Regions from separate parts of the Agathobaculum faecis genome, predicted to be linked through region 2. Evidence: predicted binding sites of a transcription regulator. Region 2 holds the regulator's gene; the other holds the start of a gene.
What was found. Region 2 encodes LexA, which represses DNA repair genes until DNA is damaged. Its sites were predicted from a motif close to CNAACANNTGTTNG; they were not measured.
Positions count from the first base shown of each region.

Region 1 (9,061 bases), on a different contig from region 2:
ACCAGTTTGTCGGCAAGGAGGAATTCAAGCAGGGCAGCGTACTCGACCAGTCGTTCGATATGGACATCGCGGCCCGTTTTGCTGGCATGAATATTTATTCGCGCCCCAAGTGTCAGAAATGCTGGGCAAAGTTCTACTGCTCGGGCGGATGCTCGGCGGCAAATTACAATATGAACCACGATATGAACGATTCCTACGATCTGGGCTGCGAAATGGAGCGCAAACGCCTGGAATGTGCAATCTACTTGAAAGCAATGGATAAAATGTGCAATAATTGAGCACAGTGCCGATTAAGGTGAAGTTTTTGTAAAATTCGTTGCAGATGTGGTATATTGTGCCGTATAATGAATACTGTATTTTTCAGTGCTTCGTAAAGGAGATGATGGTATGCCGCATAATATCCGTGTAGCTGTAATCGGTGAGGATGAATATGTGCCGCGCCTAGTCCGCGCGATTCTGGACCGGCAGATCATCCCCGCCGGCAATATGTTCCTGTCCGAGCAGGACAAGGCGGCGGTCGAAGCGGCCGCGGGGCGCGGTGTGCAGCTCTGCGAAAGCAGCGCCGCGGCCGTGGTCAACAGCGAGATCGTGCTGGTCTGCGCATCCAGGCGTGAGATGGGGACCGAGCTTGCGCCGATTTCCCAGTGTACCCGCGGGCGGACGCTGGTCACCATCTGCGACAGCGGCGCAGTGGATATCGCGTTCGTCAAGGAGCGCGTGGTCTTTGGGACGGAGATCATCGCCGCTACCATCCACCGCGGCGAGGACGGCGGCCTGTATGCGACCTATGCGATCGACGACGGAGTGCGGCTGTTCCTGCACCAGCCCTGCCGCGATATGGTGGACGCGCTCTGCCGCTGAAGCGGGTTCTAAAAATTCCGAACCGAGAATATGTTGTTTCATGACCTTCCGTGAGGGGGAGACGTATGAAGAAACAGCATATTCTCGGTTTTTTTGATTCCCTGGTGCGCACGCCGGCGTTCCTGTTCCTGTGCGCCATGTTTTTGTGCGGCGCGCTGGCGGGCGGACTCACCGGCCTGCATGCCAGCGAGGGAGACAGTGCGGTCGAGCTGACCGCCATGCTTGCAGCGCTGCCGGGGCAGGCGGTGAAAAGCGTGCTGTGCGCGGTGCTATGGGTGGCGCTGCCGCTAGTATGCGTGCTGCTGCGTCCGGCGGCGTTTTTCCTGTCCGGACTGGCAGCGGCGCGCGGCTTTGTGCTTGCGCTGACCGTAGCGGTCGGCGTCGGGCGGGAGGAAAGCCTGCTGCTTTCGCTGTGCGCGGCCGGCATACCCGCTGTGCTCAGCGTTTCCGCCCTGCTGGCGGCCTGCGCGATGGTGTGGCAGAGCGGGGAAACGACGGGGCGGTATTCGCTGCGTACCTGCCGCACACCGTATGCGCTCTGTATCCTGCTGGCCGTCTGCGGCGCGCTGCTCCGCGTGGGCTTTGCCGCGCTGTGGAGCCTGTGACGCGTGGCGGGACCGGATATTTCCCGACGCGGGCTTGCCCGCGCTTTCCCTTTTATAGTACAATGGGAAAAGGAGGGATAAGGATATGAACAAGGTAAAAATCACGGTGCTGAAAACCACGCTGGATGAAGAGCTCGCGCGGGAGTATGGGGCCGAGGGGCTGAAGGCCTGCCCGATGCTCCGCGAGGGACAGGTGTTCTACGCTGATTACGCCAAGCCGGACGGGCTGTGCGACGAGGCGTGGAAAGCCATCTACCAGTATGTATTCGCGCTGGCACACGGCGCGGGAAAGGAAACGTTTTATTATGGCGACTGGATCCGCAAGCCGGGCGTAGCGATCTGTAGCTGCAACGATGGGCTGCGGCCTGTCATCTTCAAGCTGGAGGCGACGGAGGAGCGGTCGGAAATCGATTATACCCCCTGCCGGTAAAAAGGCTGCCGCGTGGGAAGCGTAAAAAACAGGCCGCGCCGCGGCCTGTTTTTCTTATCTTCTGGAAGGCGGGCCTGCCGGAACGGTCTGCATCAGCAAGCGCCCTTTTCGCTGCAGAACGCAATCTTTTTCCCTTCCAGAATGAGGTTGGTCGTGCGCACGGCGCACATTTTGCCGCACATCGAGCATTGGTGCCGTTCGCTCGGCGGCACCTGGTTGTAAAATCGCTCGGCCTTTTCCGGATCGAGCGCGAGCGAGAACTGTCGTTCCCAATCCAGCCGGTGACGGGCCTCGGCCATAGCGTTGTCGCGGTCGCGCGCGCCGGGCAGGCCGAGCGCGATATCCGCCGCGTGCGCCGCGATTTTGCTGGCAGCGATCCCCTCGCGTACGTCGTTCTCATCCGGCAGGCGCAGATGCTCGGCCGGTGTGACGTAGCATAGGAAATTCGCGCCGGCCTGCGCCGCGATTGCGCCGCCGATCGCCGAGGTGATATGGTCATAGCCGGGCGCGATATCGGTTACAAGCGGGCCGAGGACATAGAACGGCGCGCCGTGGCACAGGCGCTTCTGCAGTTTCATGTTGGCTGCGATTTCGTCCATCGCCATATGGCCCGGCCCCTCGACCATGACCTGCACATCGCGCGCCCAGGCGCGGCGTGTCAGGCTGCCCAGCTCGATCAGCTCGCTGAGCTGGCCCGCGTCCGAGGCGTCGGCCAGGCAGCCGGGGCGCAGCGCGTCGCCGAGCGAAATGGTCACATCGTATTGGCGCAGGATGTCAAGCACATCGTCGTAATACTCGAAGAACGGGTTCTCGTGGCCGGTCATCTGCATCCACGCGAACAGCAGCGAGCCGCCGCGCGATACGATATTCATTTTGCGCCCCTCGCGCATGAAGGCCTCGACCGCGCGGCGGTTGAGGCCCGCGTGGATGGTCATGAAGTCCACTCCCTCCCTGGCGTGCGCCTCTACCACGCGCAGGAAATCCTGCGCGGAGATCTCCAGCAGGTCCTTTTCCAGATACCCGATTGCATCATACATGGGTACCGTGCCGATCATGGCGGGAGAAAGGTCGATGAGCTGCTGGCGGAACGTATTGGTCTTGCCGTAGTTGGACAGGTCCATGATGGATTCCGCGCCCATATCGATGGCCATGCGTACCTTGCGCATCTCCATCTCATAATCCTTGCAGTCGCCCGAAATGCCGAGGTTGACGTTGATCTTGACACGGGTGCCGTCGCCCACCGCCTCCGCGGACAGACTTTTGTGGTTGATGTTGGCCGGAATCGCAATCGTACCCTTTGCGACGCGTTCCATGATGAACTCGACCGGACGGTTCTCCTTTTTGGCGACCGTTTCGATCTCCGGCGTGACGATGCCGCGCTTGGCGGCGTCCATCTGGGTTGCATAGTTTCTCATGGCTTGCTGATGCTCCTTTTCTTATATTGTCACCCGAACACGGCGTTTCCCAGACCGCCGCAGCATGCGGTGCGCTCTGTCCGCGGCGGCGCGCCGTGTTCCGGCGGCTGACAAAAGGCTGCGGGAGAAAGTCCCCCTCCCGTGTGGGATGCCTGCGGTGGTCAGACGTACAGATAATCGGCCATGACCGGCTGAAGCCCGTGCCGGCAGATGGCATCATAGACCTCCTCGACCGAGCGCTCGTCCGAGATTTCAAACTGCTCGTCGCCCTTTTCCTCGCCCGAATGGCCGCCGATACCCACATCGACGCCTGCTGAGATCTTGGTCGCGGCGATGCCGATGATGTTGTCACGGAAGTCCGCGCGCTCGCGCGTCGAAATCGTGATGGACGCGAACGGCATGAATATGCGGTAGGCGCACACGACCTGCAGAAGCTGCGGCTCGTGTACGTCCTTCGGCCCCACCTTGTCGTTGTTGATGATCGGCCGCAGACGCGGGCAGGAGAACGCGATCTCCGCGTGCGGGTACTTGCGCTGGATGAGGTGGGCGTGCAGGCCGGTCGCGAACGCGTCCCTGCGGAAGTCGGACAGGCCGAGCAGCGCCGCGAAGCCCACGCCGCGCATGCCGCCCATCAGCGCACGCTCCTGCGCGTTCAGGCGGTAGGGGAAGATGCGCTTATGTCCGCCAAGGTGCAGGGTCTTGTATTTGTCCGCGTCGTAGGTTTCCTGGAATACGGTCACATAATCCACGCCGCACGCATGCAGGTAGGCGTATTCCTCTACGTTGAGCGGATAGATTTCGACGCCGATCACACGGAAATACTTGCGCGCGCACCTGGCCGTCTCGCCGATGTAGGAAACCGGCGACATGGAGCGGCTTTCGCCGGTGAGCAGCAGGATTTCCTGCAGGCCGGTGGCCGCGATCGCCTGCAGCTCCCGTTCGATCTCCTTCGCGTCGAGCTTGGCGCGGCGGATCTTGTTATGGCAGTTGAAGCCGCAGTAGACGCAGTAGTTTTCACAGTAGTTGGCGATGTACAGCGGGGTGAACATCTGCACCGAGTTGCCGAAGTGCTTCCGCGTTTCGGCCTGCGCGCGCCGCGCCATCTGTTCGAGGAAAGGCGCGGCCGCAGGCGACAGCAGCGCGGCGAAATCCTCGGGCTGCAGCACATCACGCTGCAGCGCGCGCTGCACATCCGCGGCGGTGTAGCGGTTCGCGTCGTAGGCGTTCATACGGGCGATAACCCCGTCCTGTATTTCCGAGCCGATGTCGTCCATGCCGGGCTGGTACGCCATGTGGTCGGTTTCGGCGGTGATATAGCTTGCGGAGACGATCTCCGTCTTGTTGTCGTTCATGAAAAAGTTCCTTTCCTGCGGTTTTCGGGGGGACGCGGCTCAATCGTGCAAAAAGCCGGTCAGCGGGGAGGAGGCGGACGCGGTTTCGCGCACGCGCCCTAATCCGGCGAGATACGCCGTGCGGCCCGCTTCGATCGCCTGCCGGAACGCTGCCGCCATCGCCGGAATGTCGCCCGCGGTGGCGATCGCGGTGTTTGCCATGACCGCGGCCGCGCCCATTTCCATGGCTTCGCAGGCCTGCGAGGGGCGGCCGATGCCTGCGTCCACGATGATGGGCAGGTCGATCTCGTCGATCAGGATCTGGATGAATTCCCGTGTCGTCAGGCCCTTGTTCGTACCGATCGGCGCACCGAGTGGCATGACGCACGCCGCGCCCGCGCCGGCCAGGTCGCGGGCAACATTCAGATCAGGGTACATGTACGGCATGACGATAAAGCCCTCTTTGGCGAGGATTTCGGTCGCGCGTATGGTTTCCTGATTGTCGGGCAGCAGGTATTTGCTGTCGCGCATGATCTCGATTTTGACAAAGTCGCCGCAGCCACATTCGCGCGACAGGCGCGCGATGCGCACGGCCTCCTCCGCGTTGCGCGCGCCCGAGGTATTGGGCAGCAGGGTCACGCCCGAGGGGATATAGTCCAGAATGTTGGCCACGCCGCCTTCATTCGCACGGCGCAGCGCGAGGGTAATGATCTGTGCGCCCGCGTGATGTACGGCGGCGTTGATCAGGTCGAGCGAATATTTGCCCGAACCGAGGATGAAGCGGGAGGTGAATTCATGCCCGCCCAGAATCAGCTTGTCTGCCATAAAAAGCACTCCTTTTTTTGTGAATTTTTGCTTGACCGGCTCGAAAAAGGTCGATATACTATGAAAAGGGAGAAAAATAAAAGATTTTGAGGTGCCAGTATGAAAAAGTTTATTGAGGAATTCAAGTCCTTCGCGCTGCGCGGCAACGTGATGGATATGGCGATCGGTGTTATCATCGGCGGCGCGTTCACCAGCATTGTGACCTCGCTGACCGATAACCTGATTAACCCGCTCCTCGGCTTGGCGGGCAACACCGACCTGAGCGCGTTCACACTGCAGATTGCGGGAATCGAACTCAAGTACGGCGCGTTCCTGACCTCGGTCATCAATTTCCTGATTATGGCGTTCGTGCTGTTCTGCATGCTCAAGGCGGTCAACAAGCTGACCAGCCTGGGAAGAAAGCCGGACGCGCCCGCCGCCCCGACGACCAAGAAATGCCCGTATTGCTGCAGCGATATCCCGATCGCGGCGACCAAATGCGCGCACTGCGCCTCTGAGTTGCCCCGTGAGGAGTAAGCGCCGACCCCATCCGGAAAAAGGCCCGCAGGGCCTTTTTCTTTTTTGCCCGTTACGGTTCGTGCTCGCCTAGCAGCAGGCGCAGCGTCATGGCCGCCTGGTGCGCCGCGCAGACTGCGACACGCGGCGCCATCAGCCCCAGCCCGTCGGATACATCGCTCATTCCGTCCCCGCAGAGGTACAGGCGGCCGAACCGCCGTTCCGTGCGGATGGCGTTGGCCGAGCCGAAGCCTGCCATGCCGCTGCCGGAGACGATAGGGGTTTTCGGCTGCTGTTCGAGCAGCGTTTCGATCAGCATGGCTTTCTGGTCGGGGCGGTCGAACGCCTCGCATACCACGTCGCAGCCCGCGAACAGACGGGCGGCGTTTGCCGGAATGATGCGCTCGGTATACGTTTCGTAATTTAAGTATGGATTGATTGCCTCTAGTTGTTCCAGGAGGGCGAGTGTTTTGGGGATGCCGATGTCTTTCATGGTATAGTGCTGGCGGTTGAGGTTGGTCACATCGACCACGTCGAAATCGACAAGCACTAGCCGGCCGACCCCGAGCCGCGCGAGCGATACGGCGATATGGGAGCCGAGTCCGCCCAGCCCCGCGATGCCGACCGCGGCGCGGTCGAGCTGCGCCTGAACAGCGGCGCCGTGCCGGCCGGAGAGCGCGTCGTGCAGCTCTTTCTGTGTTAAAACCATCGTATTCAGCCTCCGCCCACGAACTGTACGATCTCGACCGTGTCGGCGTCGCACAGCGTCTCCTCTGCAAAGCGGCTGCGCGGGATGATATGCCCGTTCTTTTCCACCGCCACGCGCTGCGGGTCAAGGCCGCGCGACTGCACAAGGGCCTGCACGGTCAGTAACGCAGGGCAGGGCTGTGTTTGTCCGTTTACTTTCATCAAAATACCCCCTCTTTTCCGCAAGAAAAAATGCCTCGGTTTCACCATGCGGTAAAACCGGGGCATTTGAATGTTCTGCGATGCGACAGCTTCCCTACGATGGTGTTAACCAACAGGTTCAAAAGGTTAGGCTCTCGCCCTCTCAGCCGCTCATCACGGCACCCTTGCTTGCAAACTCAGTATAGACCTGATCGGATACGGTTGTCAAGACGGAATTTTCACGGTATAATAAAAGAAACAAATGTTCGGTGGGAGGGGATGCTGTGGAACGCACGATCCTGCACTGTGACTGTAACGCGTTTTATGTCTCGGTGGAGACGCTGCTCGACCCCACGCTGGCCGAAGGGCCGAGCGCGGTCTGCGGCGATCCGGAAAGCCGGCGCGGCATCATCCTTGCAAAAAATGAGAAAGCGAAAGCGTTCGGTGTACAAACGGCCGAGACCATCTGGCAGGCCAGGCGTAAGTGTCCAGACTTACGCCTGGTCGCGCCGCACCGGTCGGAGTATGTCAAATATTCACGCCGGTGCAACGAGTTGTACCTACAGTATACCGATCTGGTTGACCCGTTCGGTATTGATGAATCCTTTCTGGATGTAACCGGAACGGCACATCTGTTCGGCACGGGGGAGCAGATCGCGGACGAGCTGCGCCGCCGCATGCGCGTGGAGGTAGGGCTGACGATCTCGGTGGGCGTGTCGTTCAACCGCGCGTTCGCCAAGCTGGGCAGCGATTACAAAAAGCCGGACGGGACAACCGTGTTTTCGCGCGGGAATTACAAGGACAAGGTCTGGCCGTTGCCGGTCAGCGCGCTGCTGTATGTGGGTCGGCATGCGCTGGATAAGCTCAGCCGCCTGGGCGTGTATACCATAGGCGATCTGGCCGTGTGCGACCCTGCGTTCCTGCACGGCGTTTTCGGGAAAATGGGCGACACCCTGCTGTGCTACGCCCGCGGGGAGGACGACGAGCCGGTGCGCCCGTTTTACGAGGAGCGCGAGGTCAAATCCGTGGGGAACAGCATGACATTCGCGCATAATCTGGTGGGCGAGGACGAATGCCGGATGGGGCTGACCGCACTGTGCGACAATGTCGGCCGCCGCTTGCGGCGGCATGGGCTGGTGTGCCAGACCGTGCAGCTCGGCATCCGCGATCCGGAATTCCGCAACCGCTCGCGGCAGGTCACGCTGGAACGCCCGACCAATTCCACGCGCGCGCTGATCGATATTTCCATGGCCCTGTTGCGCGCGCACTGGCAGATCGGCAGGCCGATCCGGATGCTGTCGGTCACGGCGGCGAACCTGCTGCCCGAAGCGCAGTCGTGCGAGCAGCTTTCCCTGTTTGACGCAGCGGAAGCGCGGCAGGCGCGCGAAAAGCAGCGCCGGCTGGACCGGACGGTGGATGCACTGCGGGAGCGGTTCGGAGACCAGTCGGTGGTGTTCGCCCACTCGGTAAAGAAAGAGGATAAGGAAAAAGAAGAAAATAAGCCCTGACAGTATCAGGGCTTATTGCTTCAGCGGCCGTCCCAGGCCTGACGCAGAAGCGCGGCGGCTTCGTCGATCTGGCGCTCGGTCAGGCCGGCGTAGCCGAGCACCAGCGTGGCCCGCGGCGGCTTGACCGGCGGCGTGTAATAGGCGGACAGACCGTAGACCCGCACCCCGACCGCGCGTGCCCGGTTGATCAGCTCGCCTTCCAGCATGCCGCTGCGCATATGCAGCAGCAGGTGCAGTCCGGCTTCGGAGCGCGAAACCTCGTGCGGCAGGCCGGCCAGCTCCCGGTCGAGCGCGGCCATGAGCGCGTCGCGCCGCGCTTGGTACACCTTGCGGCTGCGGCTGATATGCCGTTCGAAGCCCCCCGTGCGCATAAACGCGGCGAGCGTATGCTGGTCAAAGCTGGGTACGGTGGAGGAATAGAGCGAGAACTGCGCGCGGTAGCGGGCCATGAGCGCGTCCGGCAGCACCAGATAGCTGATGCGCAGGCCGGGCGCCAGGCTTTTGGCGAAGGTGTTGACATACACCACGCGGCCTGCGCGATCCAGCTCGCCCAGCGCGGGGATGGGGCGGGAGGCATAGCGGAACTCACTGTCGTAATCATCCTCGATGATATACCGGTCCGGAGCGGCGGAGGCCCAGCGCAGCAGCTCGAGCCGCCGCGCCGCGGGCATGACCGTGCCGAGCGGGAAATGGTGTGAGGGCG
Region 1 covers NZ_JACOPL010000007.1:151,193-160,253, forward strand. The annotation lists gene scfB (thioether cross-link-forming SCIFF peptide maturase) at 1-278, shown strand, start outside; gene H8S45_RS09085 (hypothetical protein) at 388-861, shown strand; gene H8S45_RS09090 (hypothetical protein) at 927-1,466, shown strand; gene H8S45_RS09095 (TIGR04076 family protein) at 1,552-1,896, shown strand; gene thiC (phosphomethylpyrimidine synthase ThiC) at 1,989-3,311, opposite strand; gene thiH (2-iminoacetate synthase ThiH) at 3,473-4,663, opposite strand; gene H8S45_RS09110 (thiazole synthase) at 4,703-5,467, opposite strand; gene mscL (large conductance mechanosensitive channel protein MscL) at 5,567-5,983, shown strand; gene thiF (sulfur carrier protein ThiS adenylyltransferase ThiF) at 6,036-6,671, opposite strand; gene thiS (sulfur carrier protein ThiS) at 6,677-6,871, opposite strand; TPP riboswitch at 6,945-7,047, opposite strand; gene dinB (DNA polymerase IV) at 7,135-8,358, shown strand; gene pdxR (MocR-like pyridoxine biosynthesis transcription factor PdxR) at 8,379-9,061, opposite strand, start outside.
Region 1: the regulator LexA is predicted to act here: its motif matches at 7,106-7,119, upstream of dinB (DNA polymerase IV).

Region 2 (9,061 bases):
ACGCGGCGGCAGAGAACCCGTCGTTCGTGCTTTCGGCCGAATAAAAGCAGCGTCCGGACCTGCGGGTCCGGACGCTGTTTTCACAGTCGCCTGCCGTTGTATTTCTGCGCGGCGGCGGCGCAGCCTTCCGCAATGATGCAAGCCGCGGCCTCCACCGCGTCCGCGCAGGCCTTGTCGATGGCTTTCTGCTCGTCCGCAGTGAACTTGCCCAGCACCCAGGCCGCCAGGTCGTAATCCGGATGCGGCTTTTTGCCCACGCCGATCTTGACGCGCGGGAAATCCTCGCTGCCCAGATGGTAGATGATGTTCTTCAGCCCGTTCTGCCCGCCCGCGGAGCCTTTCGCGCGCACGCGCAGCGTACCCACGTCGAGCGACACGTCGTCCGACAGCACGATGATGCGTTCGGGCGGTATCTTGTAAAACGCCGCCGCGTCGCGCACCGCCTCGCCGGACAGGTTCATGAACGTCTGCGGCTTCATCAGCAGCACGCGGCTGCCGCCGAGCGCGGCCTCGCCCACCAGAGCCTTGAATTTCATGCGGTCGATCCTCCGTCCGCTGCGCGCGCACCAGCCTTCGAGCGCGCGGAAACCCGCGTTATGCCGCGTGTTGTCATATTTGCTGCCCGGGTTGCCCAGGCCGACGACCAGCCATTCCACCGGCCCCGCCGCCTGCGCGGCTTTCTGCTCGTCCAGCTTTTTGAAAATATCGAATACTGACATGGTCCTTCTCCAAACAAAACGCCTCCCCCGACGGGAGGCGTCTGCTGTTTTTTATTCTACCGACAGGATATAATAGTACACCGGCTGTCCGCCGTCGATGACCGAGATCTCCATATCCTTGTTCTCGCGGCGCAGCAACGCCTCCACCTCGGCGGCCTGCTCCGCGCTGACGCCCTCGCCGTAGATCACGGTGGCGAACGCGCTGTCGTCGGTCACCATCTCGCGCACCAGCTTTTTAAGCACCACGCTTTCGCGGCCGCTCGCGCACAGCCTGCCTTCACACAGAGACAGGTATTCGCCCTGTTTGATTTTCTTTCCGTCGAACTCGCTGTCGCGCGCGGCGTAGGTCACCTGTCCGCTGCGCACCTGCGCCGCCGCGTCGGCCATCGCCGCCGCGAGGCCGCTGTCCTGCTCGCTGTCCAGATCGGCGGCGAGCATCGCGGAAATCCCCTGCGGAATGGTTCGGGTCGGCACGACCACCAGCTTTTTGCCCTCCGCCAGGTGCGCGGCCTGCTCCGCCGCCATGATGATGTTTTTATTGTTGGGCAGCACGAACACGGTTTCCGCCGGCACCGCGTCCACCGCACGCACGATATCGTCGGTCGAGGGGTTCATGGTCTGGCCACCCTGCACGACCATGTCCACGCCCAGGTCAGTGAACACATTTTTCAGGCCGTCGCCCGCCGCGACCGCGACAAAGCCGTATTTTTTCTCCGGCGGGGCGATCACGCGCTCGGCCGGCGCGTCCGCCGTACCCTCGATCACCTTGGCGGTGTGCTGCTCGCGCATGTTCTCGATTTTGACCGTGAGCAGCGGGCCGAATTTCAGCCCCTCCTCCAGCGCTCTGTTCGGTTGGTCGGTATGCACATGCACCTTAACGATGTCGTCATCCTCCACTACAACCAGCGAATCCCCAATATCGCTCAGGATCGCGCGCAGGCGGCCGACGTTGCGGGCCTTGTCCTTGCGCGCGGCAATGAACTCAGTGCAGTAGGTGAACGTGATCTCCTCGTCCGCAATGGCGGCGAAGTCCGCGGCGGCCTTCGCCGCCGGCTGCGCGGCCGCGCGCTCCTTGCGGACGCCACGCAGCCCGTCCAGCATGCCCTCCAGGATGGTCAGGAAGCCGAACGCACCCGCGTCCACCACGCCCGCCTTTTCCAGCACGGGGTTCTGGTGTACGGTTTCCGCGAGCGCCTCCCGCCCGCGTTCGAGGACTGCGCAAAGCACCTGCTCTGCGGACAGCGCCGAATCGGCCTGACAGGCCTCGACCGCGTGCTGGGCGGATACGCGCGACACGGTCAGGATCGTACCCTCGGCCGGCTTCATGACCGCCTTGTAGGCGGTGTCCACGCCCTCACGCAGCGCGAGCGCCAGCGCACGCCCGTCCACCTGCTCCGCCTCGCGCAACTTTTTCGCCATGCCACGGAACAGCAGCGACAGGATAACGCCCGAATTGCCGCGCGCGCCGCGCAGCAGCGCGGAGGCGGCCGTGTCCGCAGCCTTTGCCAGCGTCGGCTCCTCCAGCTTGTCCAGCTCGGTCATGGCGGACGCCATGGTCATGGACATATTGGTGCCTGTATCGCCGTCCGGTACGGGGAACACATTCAGTTCATTGGCGCGCTCCTTGTTTTCCGCAATGGCGAGCGCGCCCTCGATCACCATGGATTTGAAAAGCGCGCCGTCTATTTTCTGATCTGCCATATGCATACTCTCCCTAATCTCTGTTTTCAGACCGCGTCCGCGCCCCGCGAACGGCGGCGGTATGGGGATACAGGGGTCTGCACCCCCTGCTTATCAGTCCGCGCGAATGCTCTCCACATAAACGTCCACGTTTTTTACGTCTACACCGGTCAGACGCTCCACATGGTAGCGCACCTCGCCGATGATCGAGCGGCACACGGTCGCGATGTTCACCCCGTGTTCCACCGCGATGTGCAGGTCGATATCGACGCCGCCGTCCGGTGCCTCGGCCACCTTAACGCCGCGGGACTGGTTCTCCCGTCCGAGCAGGTGCGCCAGTCCGTCCGACATCGAGCGGATGGTCATGCCCTTCACTCCAAAACAGGAGGAAGCCGCATAGCCCGCGATGCCGGCCAGCACTTCGTTTGTGATTTCGATATATCCAAGATCAGTCTTGATCGTCATAGAAAACCCTCCCTGTGATTGGTTGGCTGTCTGGTTACTTACCTTATATTTTATATCAAATGCCCTGTAAATACAAGCAAAATGCGGAAAGCATGTCATGAATCTATAAATTTCCGGCAACAATAGAAACAAATGTTTGCTTTTCCCGCCATAATACGGTATAATGAAGAAAATGCGAACGTATGTTCCTTTCAGGCAAGGTGTGAAGGAGTGCAGACCCCATGAAAAAAATTTCCCCAAAACAGCAGCGCATCCTCGATTATATCAGCGAATTCTCCCTGGAGCATGGCTACCCGCCCTCCGTGCGAGAGATCTGCGCTGAAATGGACCTGCGTTCCCCCTCGACCGTACACGCGCATCTGAAAAAGCTGCAGGAGGCGGGCTATCTCGAGCCGAGCGACCATAAATCCCGCGCGCTGACGCCGGTCAGCGGCCCGTCCATGGTGCCGCGCGTCCCCATCCTCGGGCGGGTAACGGCCGGCCTGCCCATCCTTGCGGTGGAGGAGCATATCGGATACGTCCCGTTCGAGCCGGCGGCCGGCGGCGGGGAATACTATGCCCTGCGCATCCGCGGCGATTCCATGACCGGCGCCGGCATCCTGGACGGCGACCTCGTCATCGTCCGGCAGGACGCGCAGGCTCGCAGCGGCGATATCGTCATCGCCCTGCTGGAGGACGAGGCCACCTGCAAAACGCTGAACCTCACGCAGGACGGCGTATGGCTGATGCCGGAAAATCCGGCCTACCCGCCTATCAACGGTACGGGCTGCCAGATCCTCGGCGTGGTCAAAGCGGTCTATCGGGAATATTAAGGAGCGACGCCTATGCCGGCACTGGACGACAGCATCCAATTCGTCAAGGGCATCGGCCCGAAAAAGGCGAAGCTGTTTGAAAAACTGCACATCCGCACCCTGCGCGACGCGCTTGAGACCTATCCGCGCGACTATGAGGACCGCACCCGCATCACCCGCATCGCGGATATCGGCGCGGAGGACAAATACACCGTCCGCGCGGTCGTGGGTACCGAACCCAAGCTCAGCCGCATCCGCAAGGGGCTGACGCTGGTCAAATGCACGATTTTTGACGAGTCCGGCTTACTGCACGTCACCTGGTTCAACAACCCTTACGCCGCCGCGCTGGTGCGCGCGGGGCAGGAATATGTGTTTTACGGCCGCATACAGGGCTTTGGCCGCGCGCGGACGCTCATTTCGCCCCAGTCCGAAAAGGTCGCGCCGGACGCGGACCACCCAGGCCGCATCGTGCCGGTCTATCCGCTGACCGCAGGGCTGACCCAGCGCGACCTGGAGCGCGTGACCGAAGCCGCGCTCGCCGCCGTGCCGGGCGGCTGGCCCGACCCGCTGCCCGAGGTGCTGCGCGCCAAATACCGCCTGCCGGACGCAGCCGACGCGCTGGCCGCCATCCACCGCCCACAGACAGCGGACGAAGTTGCCGAGGCGCGCCGCCGCATGGTGTTCGAGGAGCTGTTCCTGCTGTGCTGCGGCCTGCAGCAGCTCAAGGAGCGCCGCCGCGCCGATTCCGGCATCCTTTTCGCGCAGAGCGGGCTGGACGCCTATCTGGACGCGCTGCCTTTCGCCCCCACGGGCGCGCAGCGCCGCGCGATCGGGGAGGTCGCGGCGGACTGCGCCTCCGGCAGGCCGATGAACCGGCTGGTGCAGGGCGACGTCGGCTCGGGCAAGACGGTCGTGGCGGCAGCGCTGTGCGCGCTGGCCGCGCAGAACGGCTGGCAGGCCGCTTTCATGGCGCCGACCGAGATCCTCGCCGTCCAGCACGCGGAAACGCTCGCCCCCCTGCTGGGCCGGCTGGGCATTTCCTGCACCCTGCTCACCGGCTCGATGACCGCGGCGCAGAAGCGGTCCGCGCTCGCCGCAATCGAAACCGGCGCGGCGCAGGTCGTGGTCGGCACGCACGCGCTCATCCAGCAGGGCGTGGCCTTTCACCGGCTGGGCGCGGTCATTGCGGACGAGCAGCACCGCTTCGGCGTGGCACAGCGCGCCGCGCTTTCGGCCAAGGGGGAAACGCCGCATGTGCTGGTCATGTCAGCTACGCCCATTCCGCGCACGCTCGCGCTCATTCTGTACGGCGACTTGGACGTATCCGTGTTGGACGAGTTGCCGCCCGGCCGCAGTCCGGTCGAGACCTACGCGGTGGGAGAAAATATGCGCCGGCGCATCACCGCCTTTATCGACAAGCAGATTGCGGCAGGCGGGCAGGCCTACGTCGTCTGCCCGCTGGTCGAGGAGGGCGAATTAAACCTCAAAAGCGCGGAGCAGCACGCAAAGGACCTGCAGGCCGCCCTGCCGCACCGCCGCGTTGCCGTGCTGCACGGCCGCATGAAAAACGCGGACAAGGAGCAGGTGATGCGCGATTTCGCCGCGCGGCAGTATGATATCCTGGTTGCCACGACCGTGATCGAGGTCGGCGTGGACGTGCCGAACGCCAACCTGATGGTAGTGGAGGACGCGGACCGCTTCGGCCTGTCCCAGCTCCACCAGCTCCGCGGGCGGGTCGGGCGCGGGCCGCGGCAGTCCTACTGCGTGTTTTTCGGCGCGGACAAGGGAGAATCTGCCCGCGAACGCCTGAAAATCCTGTGCCGGACCGGCGACGGGTTCGAGATCGCGCGCGCCGACCTCGCCCAGCGCGGGCCGGGCGACTTTTTCGGCCGGCGGCAGCACGGCCTGCCTGCGCTGCATGTTGCTGATCTCGCGGCCGACCTCGCACTCATGCAGTCCGCCCGCGAGGAGGCCGAGGCCATTCTTGCCGCCGATCCGCGTCTGGAGGGCTATCCAACCTTATCTGCGCGCGTGCAGCGCATGTTCGCCGCACGGGACGACGAGGTGTTCAACTAAAAGGGCGGAAGCCGCTATGGCTTCCGCCCTTTTTCCGTTTATGCCCTTATGCGTCCTCTCCGCCCGCCGGCTTTTCCCGCCGCTCGGAGAGCACTAGGCCGGCCAGCGCCAGCACGGTGCCCAGCCACATGATTGGCGTCATAGTTTCGTGCAGGATGAGCGCCGAGCTGATAATGGTGATCACCGGCGTGGCATAGATGTACGCGCTGGTCTTGACCGGCCCCAGCAGGAACACCGCCCGGTTCCAGGTCACAAAGCAGGTCGCGGAGGCCAGCAGGCCGAGGAAGAGCAGGTTCGCGACGTGAAGCGGCTCGGTCCATGCAGACAGCAGCGCGGGAAAGCCCTCGAGCAGGGCGGGCACCAGCAGGAACAACAGGCCGTAGCCGAAAATGCGGCAGGTCAGCGGCACGGTGCGGTAGCCCATCGCGCCCAGCTTGCGCACGATCACCGAATACACGCCCCAAACAAACGCCGCCCCCACGCCGAGCAGTACGCCGCGCGGGTCGAGGTTCAGCTCGCTCACCCCCGCCAGCGACGTCATCGCCACACCCGCTATCGCGCACACAAAGCCGAGGAAAAACCAGCGGCTGAGTTTCTCGCGCAGCACGACCGCCGCGACCAGCGCGGTGAACAGCGGTGCCGCCGCCACGATCACGCCGACCAGGGACGCGGAAATATAGGTCAGCGCGATATTCTCCATCAGAAAGTACAGCGACACGCCGGTCAGCCCCGCCAGTGCGAACAGCAGCTCATGCTGCCATTTCTGCGGCCTGACGAGCCCGCGCCCTGCGGCGAACAGCGCTACAAAGCCCAGCCCGAAGCGGGCGACCATGATTTCCAGCGGCGTGAACGCGCGCAGCAACACCTTGGTCGAAACAAATGTCGTACCCCATACCAGCACAGTCAGCATAGCGAGCAAATGCCCCTGCAGCCTGTGATTTTCCCTCATGGTATCCCCCTCTCTATGCAGCGGTCGCGGCCATCCGCGCCCCGGCGGGCTCAGCAGATAAAGCCCCCGCCGATCACAATATCGTTGTCATAAAACACCGCGCTCTGCCCCCTTGCGGGCGCGCGGACCACGTCCTCGAACATGATGCGCGCGCCGCCGGCCTCCGGATAAACCAGCGCGCGGTCGCTGCGCCTGGAAAAGCGCACGCGCACCTCGCAGGGGAACGCGCCGTTTTCCGCGTATTCGGGCGCGATGTAGTGTACGTCGCGCACCTTGATTTCCTTTTCGAACACGTCCTCGAGCGACAGCACCACCTCGTCGGTCTCCGGCCGCAGCGCGTGGACGAACAGGCGGCCTGCCGCAGCCACGCCCAGCCCCTTGCGCTGGCCGACCGTATAGCAGTGCAGCCCCTTGTGCCGCCCCAGAACATTGCCCGCCTCGTCCACAAAATTGCCCGGCGGGCAGGCCGCGCCGTGGCGCTCGAGCCAGCCCTGCACATCCCCGTCCGGAATGAAGCAGATATCCATACTGTCCGGCTTTTCGGACACGGACAGGCCGATATCGCGCGCCGCAGCGCGGGTTTCGTCCTTACCCGCGCTTTCCCCCAGCGGGAACAGGCAGCGCGCGACCGTCCGCCGCGGCAGGCGGTGCATCATATAGGTCTGATCCTTTTCCGCGCGGGCGCGCAGCAGGAGCGCGCGCCCCTGCGCGTCCCGTCCGGTGCGGGCGTAGTGGCCGGTGGCGACATAGGGCGCGCCGATCTCATCCGCATAGTCGGTCAGCGCACGGAACTTGACCAGCGGGTTGCACACCACGCACGGGTTAGGCGTGCGCGCGGTGCGGTAGCAGTCCACGAAATAGGCGCACACCTGCTGCTCGAACGCCTCGCGCCGGTGCGCGACGTAAAGCGGGATGCCCAGCTCGTCTGCCGCCTGCTGCGCGGCCTCCGTGCCGCCCAAACCGACCTCCAGGAACAGCCCGTATACCGCAAAGCCCTGCGCGCGCAGGCGCGCCGCCGCGACCGCGGAATCCACGCCGCCTGATAATCCTAACACAACTTTTTCCATCATTCTTGTAAAATCTCCTACTGTTCGGGGCTGCCATCAAAAAGAAAATGAGCGCCCCGCGCTCATTTTCACAGAACGTCCGCCGCTTATTCGCCGGACGAGGTCCACTCCTCCAGCCCTGCAAACGCATTGTACGGCGCGGGGCTGAAATTATCGATCAGGCCCTTGCGGATGATCAGCTGCCCGCACTCGAACGCGATCGGGATAAAGGGCATTTCCTCCGCGAACGCCGTGTAGAACGCCGCGAGATTGTCACCGCTGCGCGCGGCTGCGACGGCGGCGGACATGGTCTGGCTGGAATAGCCGCCGTAGTTCAGGCTGCCGTCGGAGGAAAGCAGCGGGCGCAGGTCAAAATCCGGCGTCAGCAGCGTTTCCCCATAATATACGTCAAAATCGCCCGACTGCAGCATGGACACATAGGTTTCATACGGCTGCCGGTCCACGGTCACCGACACGCCGACCGCTTTCCAGGAGGCCGCGATCTGTTCCGCCGCCGCCACCTTAAACGTATTGTTGGCGTTGACGAGCAGCCGGATGGACAGGGCCGCGTCCCCGCCGGACGCGCCGCCGCTGCCGGTATCCGTCCCGCCGGCCTCTCCGTCGGCGTCTTCCTCACCCGTATCCGTTTCGCCGTCGTCCTGTCCCGTGTCCCCCGCGCCGCCGGCCTGCTCCAGTCCCTCGCGCAGGAGACGCGCGGCGGTCTCGGTATCGGCGGACATATTGAGCGTCAGCCCGTCGGCTGCGGGCTGCGGATTGACCGGCAAGACCGCCGGCGCGGCAAAGGTCTGCAGCTGCGTGTCGCACAGGCTCTGCCGGCCGAGCGCGGCGCTGAGCGCCTGCCGCACCTTGGCGTTGGCAAGATAGGGGTTGCTGTAATTGACGCCCAGGTAATGCAGGTCCGCGCTCGCGGTGCGCACGGTGTCGATCGACCCGCCGATGATCGTACTCGCCCCGTCAGGTGCGATGCGCGGCTCGCGCAGCAGGGAAACATCCCCTGTGCGGAAGCTGGATTCCGCGGCGTCCGCCCGTGTCATGGGTACCAGCGTGATATGGCGGATGGAGCCGAGGAACCCGCCGTGCCAGCTCTCATTGGCCTCCAGCTTCCACTGGTTGCCGTCCTTGACCGGCTGGAACGGGCCGGTCCCGTCGGCGAAGTCGCCGCTTTCGGCCGAACCCTGCCGGTAGATCGGGATGTCGAGCAGGCGGGGGAAATTAATGTTGGGCGAGGACAGCACGATACGCACCTCGCTGCCGGACAGCGCCTCGATCGAGGCAGCCTCGACCAGCCGGTTATGGTACGGCGACGCCTCATTA
Region 2 covers NZ_JACOPL010000002.1:174,314-183,374, reverse strand. The annotation lists gene H8S45_RS02870 (barstar family protein) at 1-44, shown strand, start outside; gene pth (aminoacyl-tRNA hydrolase) at 81-719, opposite strand; gene H8S45_RS02860 (DAK2 domain-containing protein) at 771-2,420, opposite strand; gene H8S45_RS02855 (Asp23/Gls24 family envelope stress response protein) at 2,514-2,864, opposite strand; gene lexA (transcriptional repressor LexA) at 3,086-3,676, shown strand; gene recG (ATP-dependent DNA helicase RecG) at 3,689-5,731, shown strand; gene H8S45_RS02840 (DMT family transporter) at 5,778-6,680, opposite strand; gene mnmA (tRNA 2-thiouridine(34) synthase MnmA) at 6,731-7,750, opposite strand; gene H8S45_RS02830 (ABC transporter substrate-binding protein) at 7,834-9,061, opposite strand, start outside.